DNA from 2 places in the Turicibacter sp. KK003 genome. Region 1 is predicted to be linked to the other one. Evidence: predicted binding sites of a transcription regulator. Region 1 holds the regulator's gene; the other holds the start of a gene.
The links. The regulator HrcA, encoded in region 1, represses chaperone genes, less so after heat shock. The targets are predictions, from matches to a motif close to TTTTAGCACTNNNNNNNNNNNAGTGCTAAAA.
Positions count from the first base shown of each region.

Region 2: the regulator HrcA is predicted to act here: its motif matches at 3,049-3,079, upstream of clpB (ATP-dependent chaperone ClpB).

Region 1 covers NZ_CP142738.1:1,097,215-1,107,630, forward strand. Annotated here, with positions in the region: gene VXM77_RS05520 (rhomboid family intramembrane serine protease) at 5-1,282, shown strand; gene rnhC (ribonuclease HIII) at 1,308-2,219, opposite strand; gene VXM77_RS05530 (endonuclease MutS2) at 2,475-4,820, shown strand; gene VXM77_RS05535 (GNAT family N-acetyltransferase) at 4,889-5,329, opposite strand; gene trxA (thioredoxin) at 5,629-5,943, shown strand; gene hrcA (heat-inducible transcriptional repressor HrcA) at 6,125-7,156, shown strand; gene grpE (nucleotide exchange factor GrpE) at 7,169-7,726, shown strand; gene dnaK (molecular chaperone DnaK) at 7,752-9,560, shown strand; gene dnaJ (molecular chaperone DnaJ) at 9,647-10,416, shown strand, end outside.
Region 2 covers NZ_CP142738.1:656,249-666,664, forward strand. Annotated here, with positions in the region: gene leuS (leucine--tRNA ligase) at 1-2,059, shown strand, start outside; gene VXM77_RS03100 (Cof-type HAD-IIB family hydrolase) at 2,097-2,918, opposite strand; gene clpB (ATP-dependent chaperone ClpB) at 3,133-5,721, shown strand; one part of gene VXM77_RS03110 (IS3 family transposase) at 5,772-6,721, opposite strand; one part of gene VXM77_RS03110 (IS3 family transposase) at 6,721-7,102, opposite strand; gene VXM77_RS03115 (DUF3899 domain-containing protein) at 7,224-7,652, opposite strand; gene VXM77_RS03120 (peptide ABC transporter substrate-binding protein) at 7,949-9,883, shown strand; gene VXM77_RS03125 (ABC transporter permease) at 10,073-10,416, shown strand, end outside.

The sequences.
Region 1 (10,416 bases):
TGAGATGACAAATCGAGGTGTGATGAAAGAAATTCGGATAGAAATTCAAAGTGAATTAGCGATGAACATCGTCCATTATTTAATGTCAGAGGAAGGTTATGTGTATGTTGGAAATGAGCGAGATGTTTGGTTAGAAAATTTATCGCATCCAACGGTACAACTCATTTATCTTAATCAGCGGAGTATGTTTAATGAAGAACAAACAACACAACTTTTTAAACAGGTGCATGTGATACGTGCTCGCCTTCGTCGTCGTTATTTAATGGGACGATTAAATGTTCTTATTCTTAATATTAATCCTACACGCCCCCATTTATTAAATGATGATCGCCATTATTTAAAGGTAATTGATATTAATGAAGCGAGTGACTTTAAAAAAAATGTCGAGTTGCAGCAACTTTTTTCTCATTTGCAATCTGCTGAGCTTGAGCAACCCATGGCACAGGTTATGGCTCAGATGCATGAGTCGACAAAAGAGAAGGCACTTCATGTCAAGAACATGTTAATGTTTCAATCACGGGCAATCGTCACGTATACATTTTTAATCGTTTTAACAGCGGTCTTCCTTTTTTTACATCTTCAACCGATAAAGGAATGGCTCGTTCCAATTGCTATTAATTATGGGGCAAAATATAATCCGCTCATATTATCGGGGGATTATTATCGGTTATTAACGCCATCCTTTTTACATTTTGATTTAATGCATCTTCTATTTAACGTGGTATTTATTTATCAATTTGGACGGATGGTAGAGCACGTTTTTGGGTGGTGGCGAATGATTATATTAATGATTGGCTCCGCTATTTTTGGTAATTTGTGTAGTTATGCCTTTGTAGAAGGGTTATCTATTGGTGCCTCTACCGTTGCCTATGGGTTATTAGGAGCGATTTTATTTTTAGGGCTAGAACAGCGAAAAATATTTATGCACTTTGTTCGCACATTAGTGTTTCCTATTTTAATCTTTTCAATTTTTTGGATCATAATTGAGCCGGGTATTGATGTTTATGGACACTTAGGAGGTTTTTTAGGAGGCTTTTTAATCGCAAGTATTTTAGGTGTGCCCAAACAGTCGTATTATATCTCACGTACATTTTTAGCTGGAGCAACCTTACTTATTTTAATCACGGGGCTTTTTAACCGTGGGGCCTATTTAACAAGTCAAACAGATTATAGTACTTATAACCGTAGTGTTATGGCCTATTATTATCAAACCCACCAAATAGAAAAGTTAGAAGTGTTTAAACAGCGTTTAAAACTTGATCCAAATGAATGGGTTCAATAAAAAAAGTTCGCATCGCGAACTTTTTTTATTTTATAATTTTTTTTGTGTTAGCAAAGTGCCATTTTGTTAGGTCCTTAAACTGTTGCGTATTGAGTTGTTGGATAAGTCGACGTCCTGCTACATCAACTGGATCTCCAGCACCTTTAGGTAACTCAAAGTTTAATTTTTTACTCATAATGGACATATATTTGACAAATGAGGCGCGTGCTAAAATAGATGCTGCTGCTACGGCTATATGAACAGATTCACCTTTTTGTATAAAATACAGGTGATCTTTAATGATAGGAGATTGTTTAGGCAGTTGGGTTAAGTATTCAAAATACTTTCTTTCATTAACAAATTCATCCATAATTAAATACTCTGGGTAGGGGTTAAGCGAAGCGGTAAGTTTCAGTAAAGCTTGATTGTGTAAAAAAGCTTTAATTGAATTTGCATTCATTCCCCGGTCTATCATCTCGTTATATTTTTGATTAGGTAGAATAAGAACCTGGTGTTTAATATAGGGTTCGATTTGTTTGGCAAGGTGCAAAATTTCGCTATCTTTTAATGCTTTAGAATCTTTAACTCCCATGTCTTGAAGTTTTTTTATTTGATCCTGCGGGACGTAGGCACAACAAACGACTAATGGTCCAAAATAATCGCCTGTGCCAACTTCATCGCATCCGACGGCACTCATTGTTGCGATTTGTTCGGGAAGTTGTGAGTGTGATATCGTTGTTTTAGGAGTTGATTGAGCAGAAGATCCCCATTGTTTAGCTTCTACTTCAGGTGATTTTCCTTGAAAAACTACTTTTTTACTTAGATAGGCTGTAATTGTACAGTTTGCCGTTTTTGCTTGGAATAGTGTATGGTTAGGAATTTTAACGATATGTTTGCTATAATGCAGGTACATTTTTTCTAATTTTTCTTGAGAAACAGTTAATGTAATAGTGGCCATAGTCTTTCCTGCCTTTCTTCAGTGTCTAGTATGATTTTAACAGAAAAAGGAGATGTTTCCTATGAAAATATAATCTTTTTCCGTAAGGGACGCAGGGCCGGGAATAAAAATTTCAATGAAGTGAAATAATAAAAGAGATTATATATTTTTAATGAGTGGATGTCATCAATAGACATGGCTAGGTTTTTAGGTAAATTTGTGATAAAATAACATCGATAATATATTTGCATTTTTTAGGCAGTTGGAGTGAGATGAATGAAACAAGCCATTCAAATATTAGAATTTCATAAAATTAAACAGACAGTTGAATCATTATGTGCGTCATCACTAGGATTAAAGCGGGTAGCTTTATTAATGCCCTCTACAGATGAGAAGCAGGTAGAGTATACGTTAAATCAATCAGATGAAGCATTAAAGATTATTTTAGCATTGGGTGAGGCTCCGCTCGGGGGTGTAAGTGATATTACGGAACCGATTAAACGAGCTAAAATTTCGGCGTTACTGAGTGCAAACGAACTTTTAAGTATTAGCCGACTATTATATGCCGTTTCTCAACTTAAGGCGTTTTCGGATCGGTTAACAGATATAAAAGTTGAGGCCCCAATTTTTATGTCACAGGTAGACAGTCTAGTCTCACTAAATCGTTTGCAATCAGCCATTAATGATTGTATTGATGAAACGGGATCCGTTTTAGATAGCGCCTCACCTGAGCTGCGTACCATCCGACGAGCGATTCAAGCAACGGAAAGTCGAATTAAAGAGAAGTTAAATCAGGTTGTGGCTGAACGTCGAAATAAATTAACCGATGGAATTGTAACGATTCGAAATGAGCGATACGTTGTTCCCGTGCGTGCGGAAGCTAAAAATACATTTGGTGGAACCGTACATGATCAGTCGTCTTCGGGAAATACGTATTTTATTGAACCAAAAGAAGTGGTGGATTTAAATAATAAGTTACAAGAATACCATGTGGAAGAACGTCGCGAAATTGAGCGTATTTTAAGGGCATTAACAGAAGAGGTTAAAAAGTTTGTGGACGAATTATCTGTTAATGTCGACGTTTTAAGTGAAATTGACTTTATGTTTGCTAAGGGGAAATATGCCCGCCTTATTCACGGAATACGTCCAAAGATGAACCAAAAGGGGATTATACGTCTTGTCGGGGCAAGACACCCGTTGATTGATGCGCGTACAGTGGTCGCAAATGACATTGAAATTGGTGATGAATACACAACAATTGTGATTACCGGTCCTAATACCGGAGGAAAAACGGTCACATTAAAAACGGTAGGTTTACTGACGTTGATGGCGCAGTCTGGACTTTTGATTCCTGCGCATGCTTCTTCACAGTTAGCTATTTTTGACCATGTTTTTGCTGATATTGGTGATGAACAAAGTATCGAACAGAGTTTATCAACCTTTTCTTCTCATATGACTAATATTGTTCGTATTATGGAGCGCTTGACGGTGAATAGCTTAATTCTTTTTGACGAATTAGGAGCGGGAACAGATCCGAAAGAGGGGGCCTCGCTAGCCATTTCTATTTTAGACTATGTAAAGGTCAGAGGAGCAAGGACTATTGCAACGTCCCATTATCCTGAGTTGAAGGCTTATGCTTATGAATGTGATGATGTAATTAATGCTTCTGTTGAATTTGATATTGAAACTTTATCACCTACCTATCGTCTGTTAGTTGGCGTTCCGGGACGTTCAAATGCCTTTGAGATTTCCAAACGTCTTGGCTTAAAAGAGGCAATTTTAGAGGCAGCTCGTACGCGAGTTGAAACAACTAAGACAGAGTTAACGGATTTAATTACTAAGTTAGAGGATCGAGGATTAGAACTTGATCGAGAAATTCAAGGTCTTCAACAGCAAAATCAGGAAGTTGAACAAATGCGCTTAGACTATGAGCGAAAAATTGCTAAATTTGAGGCGGAGCGAGAAAAATTATTAGAGCAAATAAAAAAAGAGGCATTTGAAAATATTCGCCAGGCTAAGGAAGAGGCAGAACAAATTGTCGCTGATTTACGCCAAGCCAAAAAGGCGGCAGACTTGACGATAAAGGATCATGAATTAACAGAGAAGTTAACTGCTTTAAAGGCCTCAGAGGCAAAGCAAGCCGAGCAGTTTAAACGTAAGGCCCGTAACAAGGCTCCATTGAAGCCGGGAGATGAAGTTATGGTACTTTCACTCAATCGTCAAGGGGAATTAATTGAACAAACTAAAAATGGAGAATGGATGGTTCAGCTTGGCATGATGAAGGTAAATATTAAGGCGGATGACCTAGAGTATTTACGTAAATCTGTAAAGAAAAAGGATACGGCTAAAGGTAAAATGATTCATAAGCGTCGAACAGACATAGGGATTCAACTTGACTTACGAGGTGAACGTTATGAAGACGCCATGTTACGTTTAGATAAATATATGGATGAAGTATTGTTAGCGGGATATCAAACGGTGACAATTATCCATGGGCACGGAACAGGGGCTCTCCGTCAAGGTGTTCATAAATATTTAAAACAAAATAAACATGTGGCCTCATTCAGATTTGGTGGTGCTGGTGAAGGTGGAACTGGTGCGACGGTTGTCGAGTTAAAGTAAAAATGAAAAGCTGACTTCAACCCATTGTTGAAGTCAGCTTTTTGAATAAGATCGAGAGAAAATCGGGATTAGAGTTGCTTAGAGAGAAGTAACAACTTTTTATCTTCCTCATATTTATTTTTGTGATAAAAGAGTTCAGCAGTACTGTTTCTAGCTGTACATAAGTAAAGTTCTTTAACATCATTTTGAATCAGTTTTTCCTCAAAGGTTTTTAAAATAAGTGTTCCAATTCCTTTCCCCTGTAAAGAGTTTTTAATGCAAAATTCTCGTAGATAAAAATTAATATGATGATCGTACTGTTCCATACAACCTAAAATTAAGCCGCATAGCTCCCCATCAAAAAAAGCTTTCAAACCGTAAAAGGATTCCACATGAATCATTTGAGATAATCTTTTTTCGGCGGTCTCCGTCGTCCATTGCTCATTCCATGGACTACTATTAAATGTCTCAATAAAGAGTTGGGCTAATTCCTTAATATCTTGGGGTGTTATTTCGGTAAATGTCAACATACGTATTCCTCCTTTTACTTATTAAAATTATTATAAAAACCGCTGAGGAATCTTGTCAAGTATAGAAGAAAATGATAAGTATTTGAGGGTGAGGAACCATTGCCTGTATCTTAAATTAAAGAATTAAAGAGAAGGCGAAGCAATATCAATCTAAAGCTGTAGGATTTACATTTCATCTAATGAATGAGGATAGATTTAAAATATTGTGAGATAATAGGAAAGAAAGTGCAAGGTATTTGTAATTTCATGGGAATATGTTATACTTAATTTTAGAAAGAAAGATAAGAGGAGGAATATAGATGTCAGTTATTCATGCGACAGAAGAGTCATTTGCAAATGAAATTGCAGATGGATTAGTATTAGTTGATTTTTATGCCGATTGGTGTGGGCCTTGTAAAATGATCGCTCCTGTTTTAGACGAATTAGCACAGGAAGTTGAAAAAACAGCGAAGGTTGTAAAAGTTAACGTTGATCATTGTAAAGAAGTGGCAGCAGAATATCAAGTCATGTCAATTCCAACATTAATTTTGTTTAAAGATGGTCAAGCTATTCAACAAACGGTAGGTTTCCAACCAAAAGCTTCATTATTATCATTAATTGAAACAAATAAATAATAAAAAAGAAAAAAGAGGATATACTGAAGAAGTAGCCTCTTTTTTTATGTTTAAACAGAGGGGATAGGGTAAAAGAATAAAATGAAATAGAAAATAAAAAAATTAGCACTTAATTGTTGACAGTGCTAATAGGAAGATATATAATTGTATTAGCACTTGATGATGAGGAGTGCTAAAAGAGGTGTTTACATTGCTAACAGAACGGCAGATATTAGTTTTAAAGGCAATTGTAGAAGAGTTCATACAGACTGCACAACCTGTTGGTTCTAGGGTCCTTTCTAAAAAGGAGGATTTGAATTTCTCCGCGGCTACTATCCGTAATGATATGGCTGATTTAGAGGATTTAGGATTTATTGAAAAAACTCATACATCAAGTGGACGTGTTCCTAGTCAAAAGGGTTATCGTTATTATGTAGATTTTATCATCAATCAAGAACCAATAGAAACGACACCAGAGGTAGGAATATTTAAACAATTGTTAGAACAAAAACAATTTGAGCGCGAAACCACAATTAAAGAAGCGGTGCGTCTCCTATCAAGCTTAACAAATTATACGTCTATTTTACTTGGTCCCTCTAGGGATTACAGTCGGGTGAAAAAAATTCAGTTTGTTCCAATTTCTGCACGCCAAGCGGTATTTGTTTTAATTACGGATCAAGGGCATGTTGAAAGCCGAACAGTTACATTACCTGAAGATATGGACATTGCACGAATGGAGACTATTATTAAGGCGCTCGATGAATTATTAGTCGGTGAATACATCGGTCGGGTTCAAGAAAAATTGACTGAGAGTTTTGAAAATCAACTGCATGATTTCATTTCTTATAAGGAAGAGATTATGTATGCCATGTTACAACTTTTGACTCAGTCATTAAATCAACATAACTATATTTTAAGTGGAAAATCAAATATACTGAAGCAACCCGAATTTAACGATTTAGATAAAGCTTATCATTTATTTAATATGATAGAAGCCGACGAAATTGTTAAAGTGATAGAGGCCGATGAAGATAGCCACCAATTAACGGTCAAAATTGGACAGGAAAATGAGATTAAGGCGATGGAGGATTGTACACTCATTACAGTTCCTTATCAAATTAATGATTATGAATTTGGTAAGATTGCCGTTTTGGGACCCACTCGAATGGAATATCGCAAGATTATTCCTCTGTTAGAACAGGTCGCTCGCATTATGTCTGATTTATATAAATAGGAGGTGGGACGATTGAATAAGGAAGCCCAATCAGTTGAGGAATTAGACGAAACAACTATCGAAGAAAATGAATCAACGTGTTGTCAAGAAAATGAAGAGACAACAGAAGTTGTTGAAGAAGTTTCGGAAACAGAAAGTTTAAAGCAACAAATTGAAGATTTAAAAGATCAATTATTAAGAAATGCTGCTGAGCTTGAAAACTTTAAACGTCGAATGAATGAAGAACGTACACGTGAAATGAAGTATCGTTCCCAATCAATCGTAACAAGCATTATTCCAGCGATTGATAACTTTGAGCGCGCTTTAGCGACAACCGTTGAAGATGAAAGTACAAAAACATTTTTAACAGGCTTTAAGATGATTCACGCTCAACTTGTAGAGGCGTTAAAACAAGAAGGCGTTGAAGTCATCGAAGCAGAAGGTGTGGCTTTCGATCCAACTGTTCACCAAGCGGTGATGCAGGAGTCTGTTGAAGGTGTAGCTTCAGGTATTGTTTTACAAGAGTTACAAAAAGGATATAAGTTAAAAGATCGCGTGATTCGCCCGTCGATGGTGAAAGTAAGCGAATAAAAATAGATTAGGAGGATGAATCTCTATGGGTAAAATTATTGGTATCGATTTAGGAACAACAAATTCATGTGTCTCTGTAATGGAAGGTGGAGAAGCTAAGGTTATTGCGAATCCAGAAGGTTCTCGTACAACACCATCTGTTGTTTCATTTAAAGGTGACGAACGTCAAGTAGGTGACGTAGCAAAACGTCAAGCAATTACAAATCCAAATACAATCATGTCTATCAAACGTCATATGGGTACAAATCATAAAGTGACAATTGAAGGTAAAGAATATACACCACAAGAAATCTCAGCGATTATTTTACAAAACTTAAAAGCAACGGCTGAGGCATATTTAGGAGAGCCAGTAACGGAAGCGGTTATTACTGTACCAGCTTATTTTAACGATGCTGAACGTCAAGCGACAAAAGATGCTGGACGTATTGCTGGTTTAGATGTAAAACGTATTATTAATGAACCAACAGCTGCTGCGTTAGCTTATGGATTAGATAAAACAGATAAAGAGCAAATTATCTTAGTTTACGATTTAGGTGGAGGAACATTTGACGTTTCTATCTTAGACTTAGCAGATGGAACATTCGAAGTTTTAGCAACGGCTGGTGATAATCGTTTAGGTGGAGATGATTTCGACCAAGTAATCATTGATTGGTTAGTTAAAGAATTTAAATCTGAAACAGGTGTTGATTTATCAGCGGATAAAATGGCGATGCAACGTTTAAAAGATGCGGCTGAAAAAGCTAAAAAAGACTTATCAGGTGTAACATCTGTTCAAATTTCATTACCTTTCATTTCTATGAATGCGACAGGACCATTACACTTAGAAAAAACATTATCTCGTGCGCAATTTGATGCAATGACTGCTCCATTAGTTGAACGTACAATGGGACCAGTTCGCCAAGCATTAAAAGATGCAAAAATGACAGCAAATGATTTAGATCAAGTATTATTAGTAGGTGGATCAACTCGTATTCCTGCAGTTCAAGCGGCAATTAAAAATGAATTAGGAAAAGAACCAAATAAAGGGGTAAATCCTGATGAAGTTGTTGCAATGGGAGCTGCAATCCAAGGTGGAGTCTTACAAGGGGACGTTAAAGACATCTTATTATTAGACGTAACTCCATTATCTTTAGGTATTGAAACAATGGGACAAGTTATGACTGTCTTAATTCCACGTAACACAACAATTCCAACTTCAAAATCACAAGTTTTCTCAACGGCTGCTGATAACCAACCAGCTGTAGATATTCACGTTTTACAAGGTGAACGTCCAATGGCAAGCGATAATAAAACATTAGGACGCTTCCAATTAGGTGATATCCCTGCGGCACCTCGCGGAATTCCTCAAATTGAAGTAACATTTGATATTGATGCAAATGGTATCGTTAATGTTAAAGCGAAAGATTTAGGAACACAAAAAGAACAACGTATTACTATTACTTCGGGATCAGGATTAACAGACGAGGAAATCGATCGTATGGTTCGTGAAGCAGAAGAAAATGCGGATGCGGATGCAAAACGTAAAGAGCAAGCTGAAATTCGTAATGAAGCTGAGCAATTAATTTTTGCTGCACAAAAATCAGTTAGCGAATTAGGTGACGAAGTAACGGCTGAAGAAAAAGCTAATGTTGAATCAGGTGTTGAAGCATTACAAAAAGCATTAAGCGAAGGTAATGTGGATGAAATTAAAACGAAAAAAGAAGAACTTGAAAAAGTTGCTCAAGAATTAGCAGTTCGCGTGTATTCTAAAGCAGCAGAAGCTGCAGGGGCTGCACAAGGTGAAGGAAATTCAGGCGATGATTCAGTTGTAGACGCTGAATACAAAGAAGTATAATAAAAAAGTGAAAAGTCAAAGTCTACTATGACTTTGACTTTTTTTATGATATAGTTAGGAAAGTAGAAGAAGAGGAGGGTAAAGACGTGGCAAAACGTGATTATTATGAAATCCTTGGGGTTTCAAAAACGGCAAGTGATATCGAAATTAAACGTGCATATCGTAAATTGGCAAAACAATACCATCCGGACGTTTCGAAAGAGGAAAATGCGGAAGAAAAATTTAAAGAAGTACAGGAAGCCTATGATGTTTTAAGTGACGAACAAAAACGTGCGGCTTATGATCAATTTGGACACGCTGGAGCTGAAGGATTCGGTGGAGCCGGTGGCTTCGGAGGATTTGGCGGATTCGGTGGAGCCGGAGGCTTCGAGGATATCGGGGATATTTTTGAAAGTATGTTTGGAGGAGGCTTCGGAGGATTTGGTGGCGGAGCCGGCCGCCGAAATCCGAATGCTCCACAACGAGGAAATGATTTACAACAATCGATTACTATTTCTTTTGAAGAGGCAGCCTTTGGTGCAACAAAAGAAATTTCAGTGACACGTGAAGAAGAGTGTACAAAATGTGGTGGAAGTGGTGCTCGCTCAAAAGATGATATTGAAACATGTACAAGATGTAACGGTAGCGGACGTGTAACAGAAGTCCAAAATACTATTTTAGGACGAGTTCAAACACAAAGTGTTTGTCCGGATTGTCACGGAGATGGTAAGAAAATTAAACACCGTTGTGATGCTTGTCACGGACGTGGAACAGTCAATAAAACAAAAACAATTGAGGTTAAGGTTCCTGCGGGAATTGATGATGGACAACAAATTCGCCTAAGTGGTCAAGGAGAGGCAGGTAGAAATGGTGGTCC
Region 2 (10,416 bases), 440 kb from region 1:
GACGGATCCAAAATATTATAAATGGACACAATGGATTTTCACACAACTTTACAACATGGGACTTGCTGAAATTAAGGACATTGAAGTAAACTGGTGTGAAGGATTAGGAACAGTTCTTGCCAATGAGGAAGTTTTAAACGTGAATGGAAAAATGGTTTCAGAGCGTGGAGAACATCCTGTTATTAAAAAACCGATGAAGCAATGGGTGCTTAAAATTACTCACTATGCTGAACGTTTATTAGAAGATTTAGAAGGTCTAGATTGGACGGAAAGCATTAAAGATATGCAACGTAACTGGATTGGAAAAAGTGAAGGGGCATTAATTAATTTCAAGGTAGATGGAACGGATGCTTCATTTGATGTTTTTACAACACGTCCAGATACTGTTTTTGGAATCACTTATGTCGTTTTAGCGCCAGAACATCCACTTGTAAGTGAAATTACAACCCCAGAATATCAAGAAGCTGTTCATGCTTATCAAGAATCATCGAAGGCGAAATCAGATCTTGAACGTACGGAATTAAATAAAGAGAAATCAGGAGTTCCAACGGGTGCCTATGCGATTCATCCAATAACAGGTGAAAAAGTTCCTGTTTGGATTGGAGACTATGTCCTTGCAAGCTATGGAACAGGTGCGGTAATGGCAGTTCCTGCACATGATGAGCGCGACTATGAATTCGCAAACAAATATGATTTACCAATCAAGCAAGTTATTGAAGGAGACTTATCAGAAGGTGCTTTCACAGGTGATGGAGCTCACATTGAATCTGACTTTATTAATGGGATGAATAATACTGAGGCGAAGACGGCCGTGATTGATTGGTTAGAAGCTCACGACTGTGGATCACGCAAAGTTAACTACAAATTACGTGATTGGTTATTCTCACGTCAACGTTATTGGGGAGAGCCATTCCCAGTTATTTTATGGGAAGACGGAACAATGTCTGTACTCGAGGCGGACCAATTACCACTTGAATTACCAGTAATGGATAATATTAAGCCATCTGGAACAGGGGAATCACCACTTGCTAATGCAACAGAATGGTTAGAAGTTGTTCGTGAAGATGGAGTTAAAGGGCGTCGTGAAACAAATACGATGCCACAATGGGCCGGAAGTTGCTGGTACTACATTGGATATATTTTAAAACAAGGTAACGATTATGTTGGATTAAATACAGAAGAAGCAAAACAATTATTAAAAGAGTGGTTACCAGTTGACCTTTATATCGGTGGGGCAGAACATGCGGTATTACACTTATTATACGCTCGCTTCTGGCACAAAGTTTTATTTGATTTAGGAATCGTTGAGACGAAAGAACCATTCCAACGTTTATTTAACCAAGGAATGATCTTAGGGGAAAACAACGAGAAAATGTCTAAATCAAAAGGAAACGTTGTAAATCCAGACGATATCGTTGAATCACATGGCGCAGACACACTGCGTTTATATGAGATGTTTATGGGACCTCTTGATGCAGCAATCGCTTGGTCAACAGAGGGTCTTGATGGAAGCCGTCGTTTCTTAGATCGCGTATGGCGTTTATTTGTCACACCAGAGCACACATTAACAGAAAAAATCACGGTTGATAACGATGGAAAATTAGATAAAGTTTACCATGAAACGGTTAAAAAAGTGACAGAAGACTATGAAAAATTAAGCTTTAACACGGCGATTGCACAAATGATGATTTTTGTGAATGAGGCGTATAAAGCAACAAGTATTCCACGTGAGTATGTAGAAGGATTTGTTAAATTATTAAATCCAATTGCTCCTCATATGACGGAGGAAATTTGGTCTGTTCTTGGTCATGAAAATACAGTGACTTACGAAGCATGGCCAACTTATGATGAAGCGAAGTTAGTATCTGATACAATCACAATTATCGCTCAAGTTAATGGTAAATTACGTGCACGTATCGATGTTGCGGCGAATATTTCAAAAGAAGAAATGTTAGAATTAGCAATGGCTCATGAAAATGTTCAAAATTTCGTAGCGGGTAAAGAAATTGTTAAAACAATTGCTGTTCCTAAAAAATTAGTGAATATTGTTGTAAAATAAGAAGAAAAGCTCATGGATTTTATCCATGAGCTTTTTTTTACTTCTGCGTTAAGATATATTCGTGAATATAGTGGGCAACTCCACTCTCTTTATTAGATTTTGTGGTCGCATTTGCGACTTCTTTTAGCTTATCAATCGCATTATCCATCGCGACACCTGTTCCAGCATACGTCAGCATCTCAATGTCATTATCACCATCTCCAAAAGCAATAATATCTTTTTGTTCGATGTTGAAATGTTTTGCTAGTTGCTCAATCGCTGTTGCTTTGTTCGTATCTGATTTAAATACTTCAATAATGTTGGCATTATCGCCATCCCAGTTTCGGCAGGTTACGATGTCACCGTAGTTTTCACGAAGGAAAGACATGACCTTCTCGGTACATCCTTCTTTAGCTTCTAATATAAATCCATTTGGATGTTCGTCTAATGTTTCTTTAAATGGACCATATTTAACAGATGTGCATGATTCGATATGGAACCAATCGCGAACACTATCCCCTTGATTTAACACATAGAGATGATCTTTGTATTCGCAGTAGGCATTAACGATAAGATCTTTCAGTTCTGAGTCAAAGAGCGTGATGATGACTTCTGTTGGAATTTGGGCAACGATGTCGGAAAAGTTCTCATTTTCTGGATGATGTATATATGCCCCATTAAAGTTAATAATAGGGGTATCAAGTCCTAATTCTTTATAGAAGTGGACTGACGCACGTGCTGGGCGTCCTGTTGCAATGACGACAATATGTCCCTCTTCTTTAGCTTTCATTAAAGCTTCTTTGGTTTTTGGGTCGAGTGTTTCCCAGTTCTGCAAAGCTGTACCATCTAAGTCTGTGACAATTAATTTTCTAGTTTCCATTGAAACACCTCCATTTAATTATCATATCATAGTTGGTTATGAAGTTAAATAAAGTTATTGAGAGGCTATTAAATCTATTAGTTATGGAGATAATTGTTAGTTTATAAATAAAAACGCTATTATTAAAAATTATTAGCACTCTCATTGACTGAGTGCTAAAACAGGCGTATAATAAAAGTATCATCAGAAATGATGAAGGATTGGAGTGATGATTATGAATATTAATAAAATGACTGAAAAGTTGCAACAGGGGTTAGTTGGTGCACAGTCTCTTGCGTCTTCGTTACATCACCAAGAGATTGATACCCCGCATTTGTTAACGACTTTATTACAAGATCATGACGGATTAGCTGCTCGTGTTTTTACAAAGGCAGGTTATCCTTTAAATAATATATTAGATTCATTGAAGCAAATGTTAGATAAAAAGCCCTCTGTGACAGGTGCCACAGGAGATCCTTACGTATCGGCTGATTTAAATCGAGCGTTATTAAAAGCTGATGATTATGCGCGCGCATGGAAAGATGATTATTTATCGATTGAACATGTGTTGCTCGCGATGCTCGAATCGAAAGATTATCAGATGAAGCAATTAATTAAAGAATATGGAATTAAGGAAAAAGAACTAAAAGAAATTATTTCACAGATTAGGGGGAATTCAAGAGTGATGACACAAAATCCAGAAGCAACTTATGAAGTGTTAGAAAAATATGGACGTGACCTTGTTGAGGATGTTAAGTCAGGTAAAATTGATCCTGTCATCGGGCGTGATGAGGAAATTCGTCGTGCTATTCGAATTTTATCGAGAAAGACTAAAAATAATCCTGTTTTAATCGGTGAACCTGGGGTCGGTAAAACGGCTATCGTTGAGGGATTAGCTTGGCGTATTGTGAGACAGGATGTTCCTGAAAGTTTAAAAGATAAAGTGATTTTTGAGTTAGATTTAGCAGCACTTGTTGCAGGTGCTAAATACCGTGGGGAATTTGAAGAGCGTTTAAAAGCAGTATTAAATGAGGTTAAAAATAGTGATGGACGCATTATTCTATTTATTGATGAGATTCATACGATTGTTGGGGCAGGTCGTACAGATGGTGCAATGGATGCCGGGAATTTGTTAAAACCTTTACTAGCTCGTGGTGAGTTGCATTGTATTGGGGCAACGACGCTAAAAGAATATCGTGAATATATTGAAAAAGACCCTGCGCTTGAACGTCGTTTCCAAAAAGTACAAGTCAATGAACCGACCGTTGAAGACACTGTGTCTATCTTACGTGGATTAAAAGATCGCTTCGAGGTCCACCACCGCGTTAGTATTTCTGACCGAGCTATTGTCGCTGCAGCAACATTATCGGATCGTTATATTACCGATCGTTTCTTACCAGATAAGGCGATTGATTTAATTGATGAGGCATGTGCAACAATTCGTACAGAAATTGACTCATTACCAGAAGAAGTCGATCGTATTAGCCGTCGTGTGACACAACTTGAAATTGAAGAAGCGGCGTTGAAAAAAGAAAAAGATGAGAATAGTAAACAACGTCTTGAAACTTTACAAAAAGAGTTAGCAAATTTAAAAGATGAATTAAAAGTGTTAAAATTACAGTGGGAAAAAGAAAAACAAGCCATCCATGGAGTTGCGGATCTTAAAAAAGAACTCGAAGGAGCACGCCGTGCGTTAGAGGATGCCCAAGCTCGTGGGGAATATGAAAAGGCAGCTGAATTGCAATATGGTAAAATTCCAAGTTTAGAGAAACAGATTGCTGAAGTGGAAACGATGCAACACGACGAGTCTGGAAAAGAAGGACGCTTATTGCGTGAAAATGTAACGGAAGAAGAGATTGCCGAAATTATTTCCCGTTGGACAGGAATTCCAATAGCTAAGCTTGTTCAAGGGGAACGTGAAAAGCTATTAAACTTAAAAGATGAATTAAAACGCCGAGTGATGGGACAAGACGATGCGATTGATTTAGTTGGTGATGCTATTATTCGTGCTCGTGCAGGAATTAAGGATCCACATCGTCCAATTGGTTCGTTCCTATTCTTAGGGCCTACAGGGGTTGGTAAAACTGAAATTGCGAAAGCATTAGCTGAATTTTTATTTGATAGTGAGGAACATATTGTTCGAATTGACATGAGTGAGTATATGGAAAAACATGCAGTTTCACGTTTAGTCGGAGCGCCTCCAGGTTATGTAGGTTATGAAGAAGGTGGACAATTAACGGAAGCTATTCGCCGTAAACCCTACTCAATTGTCTTACTTGATGAAATTGAAAAAGCTCATCCAGATGTCTTTAATATTTTATTACAAATCCTTGATGATGGACGTATCACAGATTCTCAAGGTCGTACGGTGGACTTTAAAAATACAATTATTATTATGACATCAAATATCGGGTCACATATTTTGCTTGAAAACCCTGATTTTGAACAAGCGCAAGAGCAAGTGCTCGAAGTTTTACGCGATTACTTTAAACCAGAGTTATTAAATCGTATTGATGAAATTATTACATTTAATCCATTATCAGAGTCAATTATTTACCAAATCGTTGATAAGTTTATTGCAGGATTAAATCATCGCTTAGAAGAACAACGAATCACAGTTCGATTAACAGATGCTGCTCATGCCTATGTCGCTGAAGCCGGATTTGATTCAGTTTACGGAGCACGTCCATTGAAACGATTTATCCAACGTACGATTGAAACAAAACTAGCTCGTGCCTTAATTGCGGGCGATATTGAGATGGATACAACGGTGATTGTTGATGCCGTTGATGGAAATATCGAGTTGTCTTATGAAAAAAATTAAATAAAAAAAAAAACTAATCTGTACCCTTTGTCAAGGACAAAGAAAAAAACCTAAGCAACTTGAAGCTGATTTCTGTATCCTACAGGAGTCAGCTTTTTTAAATTCCATTGATATCTAAAGTTGTTATGATAATCTATATATTCTTCAATTTCAATGAGTAAATCATCAAATGTCAGTTGATTGGTTATATCTGCTTCATCTTTTAGATGCCCAAAAAATGATTCTTGTGGAGCGTTATCCCAACAATTCCCCTTCCTAGACATTGATTGTTGAATTCCTAATTCCTTTAATTGATTCGAAAATTGCGGACTCGTATAATGCACGCCCTGATCGGAGTGAATAATCGTTTCCTTCGTTAATTGGACAGTCGGATTTTCTTGAAGTTGGTTCAGTGTTTGGAGAACAAAATCTATCTTTAAATGCTCACTTAATTGAAAAGCTAAAACTTCATTTGTTGCACTATCTAAGATGGTCGAGAGATAGGCAGTCTGACCCTTTCCATATTTTAAATAAGTGATATCGGTTAATAGAACTTTATAAGGTTCTAATGGCCTAAATTGACGATTAACAAGATTTGGACAGACACGATGTGCTTGTGTCGCTTTAGCGAGTTTACGATAGGGATTGCTTCGACGAACTTGACTCAATAGTCCATACTTTTTCATGATTCGATGAATAGATTTTAGGTTAAAGATAATGTTGAATTCCCCTTTAAGAACCATCGCTACTTGGCGAATTCCCTTGTTTTTTCGTCCCTTAAAACAAATGGCCTTTTGAATAACTTCTAAACGATGTTGTTCCTCCTTTAATCGCTTTAAACGAGCTTCTTCAGCACATAACGAAAAATAACGATAATAACCTGATCTTGAAACACCAAGACTATCGCATAAATGAGAAATTAAAGATTTAAATTTAGTTGATGTCTGATTCACTACTTGATGAATCATTTGAAACTTTACTTCTTTAGAGACTATTCGAGCATTTTTCTCATGAGTCTCAACTTTTTTAATAATTCGTTCTCAATCTTTAAAACTTCTAATTTAGCCTGCGTGCGTAATAATTGTTCTTCTAGCGTTAACTCTCGTTTTAGGGACCTTCCAGAATTCTTAGTACGACTATCATCCAATCCTAATGGGCCCTGGGTTTTAAAGGCTTGTTTCCAACGTTTAGCTGCAGAATTCACACGCTGCATGCCAAGCACCGTAACATTAAATCCATAGTATTCGAATATCTCTCGCGGAAACTTTCCTTTCTCGCTCATCATAATAAAGTTCTCCTTAAATTCTTTCGTATAAGTAATCCCTTTTTCAGATACTGACTTAACATATTCGTTTTGTTTGAGTTGTTCAATCTCTTGTGGTGTAAATAACTTCTTGCTCATTTAAAATCCTCCTAAAATCTAATAGTTAATATTATAACAAAAAGGCCCTAGAAGGTAGACTTTTTTTATTTGTCTACTCTCTAGGGTACATTTTACGTTTGGGCATGAGTTTTTTTATACTTTAAAGAATAGCAAATGATAGGATAAAGCTTAAGGCCAGTAGGATGAGTGTTGAACTTAACAGTTGATTGATATCTAACCATCTTTTAGATTGCTTATACTCGTAAAATTCTTCAAAACTATGAAAAATTTTCTCCCCAGTTGCTTCATCGTAATCATTTTTCTTATCTTTGACATCCTTTGTTGTCCAATATTTTGGAAGAAAAAAAAGGACGTATCGTTTTGTTTTTTGCCACGAGTATTGGAACGTATAAAAGGTCCCCTGATCTAAAATCCATTTGAAAGCATAGATGCAAAAGAAAAACAAAGAGACGAGAAAAAGTGTATTCGTGAATTGAAGTGCGGAAAATCCTTGTCTCAGTAAAAAGAGAAAGGTGATTCCTATTATCCATAAAATTGATTTGAAAAAGATAGGATACTGTTTTAGCATCATAGATTCCCCCCTTATATTTTCTCTATTATAGCAGAGATAGTCTCTAAAATAAGACTTTGTCATAAAAAATGACTAAATTTATAATAATTCTACGTATTTCAAAGAATCAGAACGGTTTATTACGAACGTTTTTTGTCATAGTCAATAAAAAAAATCAAAAAAAATAATAAAAGCGATTACAGACTAAAATTAGGATTTACAAACTATATTTTGGAAGTTAAAATGTAAATAAGTATCGTGAGCGATACAAAAAATACCAATTATGGTAATAAAAAACGTAAGGGGGAAACAGCGTGAATAAGAAATTAGTAGGAATTTTCGCCGCTGCTTTCTGTGCTTTTGGGCTAGCCGCTTGTTCATCAGGTGATGCAAATCCAGCAGATAGTAACGGAAACCCGAGTGCAGGGGAAGCAAAATCGGGTGGCAAAGTCTTAAAATTATTAGAAACGTCAAACATCAAGAGCTTACTACCTTGGCAGGCTACAGACTCAGTATCATTCTTAATGTTAGGTAACATTTTAGAGGGATTAGTGACATTCGGTGAAAATGGGGAAATCATGCCAGGGGTAGCAAAAAGCTGGGATATCTCAGAAGATGAATTAACGTATACGTTCCATTTAAATGAAGACGCAAAATGGGTAAAAGCGAATGGGGAAGAATATGCACCTGTTACCGCTCACGATTTTGTTTATTCTTGGAATCAATTAATTGACCCTAATACAGGGGCGGAGTATAACTTTATGTTAGAAACTGCCGGAATTGAAGGGGCTGGGGATGCCTTAGGATTAGCATCAAACTTAGTGACTTATAATACGGACTCAAAAAATCTTTCTTCATTAAAAGTTTCAGATTATAAAGATACGGATTCTCAAACAGCACAACAACAATATGATGAAGCAAAAGCCGAATTAGAAGAGGGAATTGCTTCTGCTGAAGAGGCGATTAAAGGATTAGGATTTGCCTCTGTTGAGGAAGCAGATCAAAATATGCAACAATTAATGGATGGATTAGGATTTAAAGCAGTTGATGATTATACGTTTGAGGTAAAATTAGAAACTCCAACACCTTATTTCTTATCATTAATGGCGTTCCCATCATTCTATCCAGTTAATGAAAAATTTGTTAATGAAGTGACAGAAGATAAATTTGGAACAACAGTTGATAATTTCTTATATAACGGTCCTTTCTTATTTACAGAGTGGAAAATTTCAAAAAGCTTCTATTTAACTAAAAACCAATCTTACTGGGATGCTGAAAATGTAGCGTTAGATGGTGTAGATTTTGTTGTCAATGAAAACATCGATAATAATACATGGGTAAGCTTATATACAGACGGTAGTGTAATGGAAGCGAATCTAAGTGGAACAAACGTAGCCACTTATGGATCACGTCCAGATGCAGTGGCTGAGGGAGATCCAGGCGTATTCTATTTAGAAGTTAACCAAGGAAATGGTGCCGCAACACCAGTAACTAAATTATTAGCTAATGCTAAAGCGCGTAAAGCTCTTAATATGGCGATTGATAAATCATTTATTACAGATGAAGTATTAGCTAATGGATCAATGGTTGCTGATTATTTAGTACCAAAAAACTTAGCATACGGACCTGAAGGAACATCAGTTGAAGGACAAGATTTCCGTACGACATATGAAGGATTTAACACTTATAATAAAGAAGAAGCTAAAAAATTATGGCAAGAGGCCATGGAAGAAACTGGAGTAACAGGACCAGTTGATTTAGAAATTTTAATTCAATCAGCAGATTCAGCAATTAAAATGGGATCAGCGATTCAAAATGATGTGCAAGAAGTTTTAGGAGAATTTGGTGTAACAGTTACGATTTCACCGATTCCATTCCCAGAAAAATTAGCACGTGTTTCTTCTGGTGACTATCAATTAGCGTTATCAGGATGGAGCCCAGATTATGCTGATCCAATGACTTACTTAGATATGTTCGTCACAGGTGGGGGACATAATAATATTGGATATTCAAATGCTAAATATGATGAGTTAGTTAATTCAGCAAAATCAGGGGATTTAGCAACGGATTATGAAGCACGTTGGAATGCATTAGTTGAAGCGGAACAAATTTTATTAGGTGAAGATCAAGCGTTAATTCCGTTATATCAAAAAGGTGTTGTTAATTTACGTAGTCCGAAGTTAGTAAACTATTGGAAGCAAGCGGTTGGACCTGATTATTTCTATAAATGGGTAGATATTCAAGACTAATTGAGATCATTTATAGTTTTACAAGCATAAGACATTTTGTCGTCTTATGCTTGTTTATCATAAAAATAAGTTGATTAAAATATAGATTTAAAAAATGACAATAGCTCATTATTATTTTTTTAAATCTATTTTTTATTCAGTCAGAATGATGAATAAGAGGGAGAGAGAATACGAAGGGGGAGAATAAGCATGTTTAAGTACATCTTAAAACGGATCGGTTACATGATTATTACACTATTTTTGGTTCTAACAGTAAACTTTTTATTGCTTCAGTTAATTCCGGGGAGCCCATTTGATGGGGAGAAAGTAACCGAGGCACAAAAAATTATCTTAGAACAAAAGTATGGATTAGATGACCCGATTCCAGTTCAATACGTTCGTTATATGAAAGGTGTTGTTCAAGGAGATTTCGGAATTTCGTTTAAACTTCAAAACCAAGAAGTATCGGATCTTGTTTTAACACGTATTCCTTATACGATTAAACCGGGGGCCCTAGCCTTATTAATTGGAGTGGTTGTTGGGATTTTATTCGG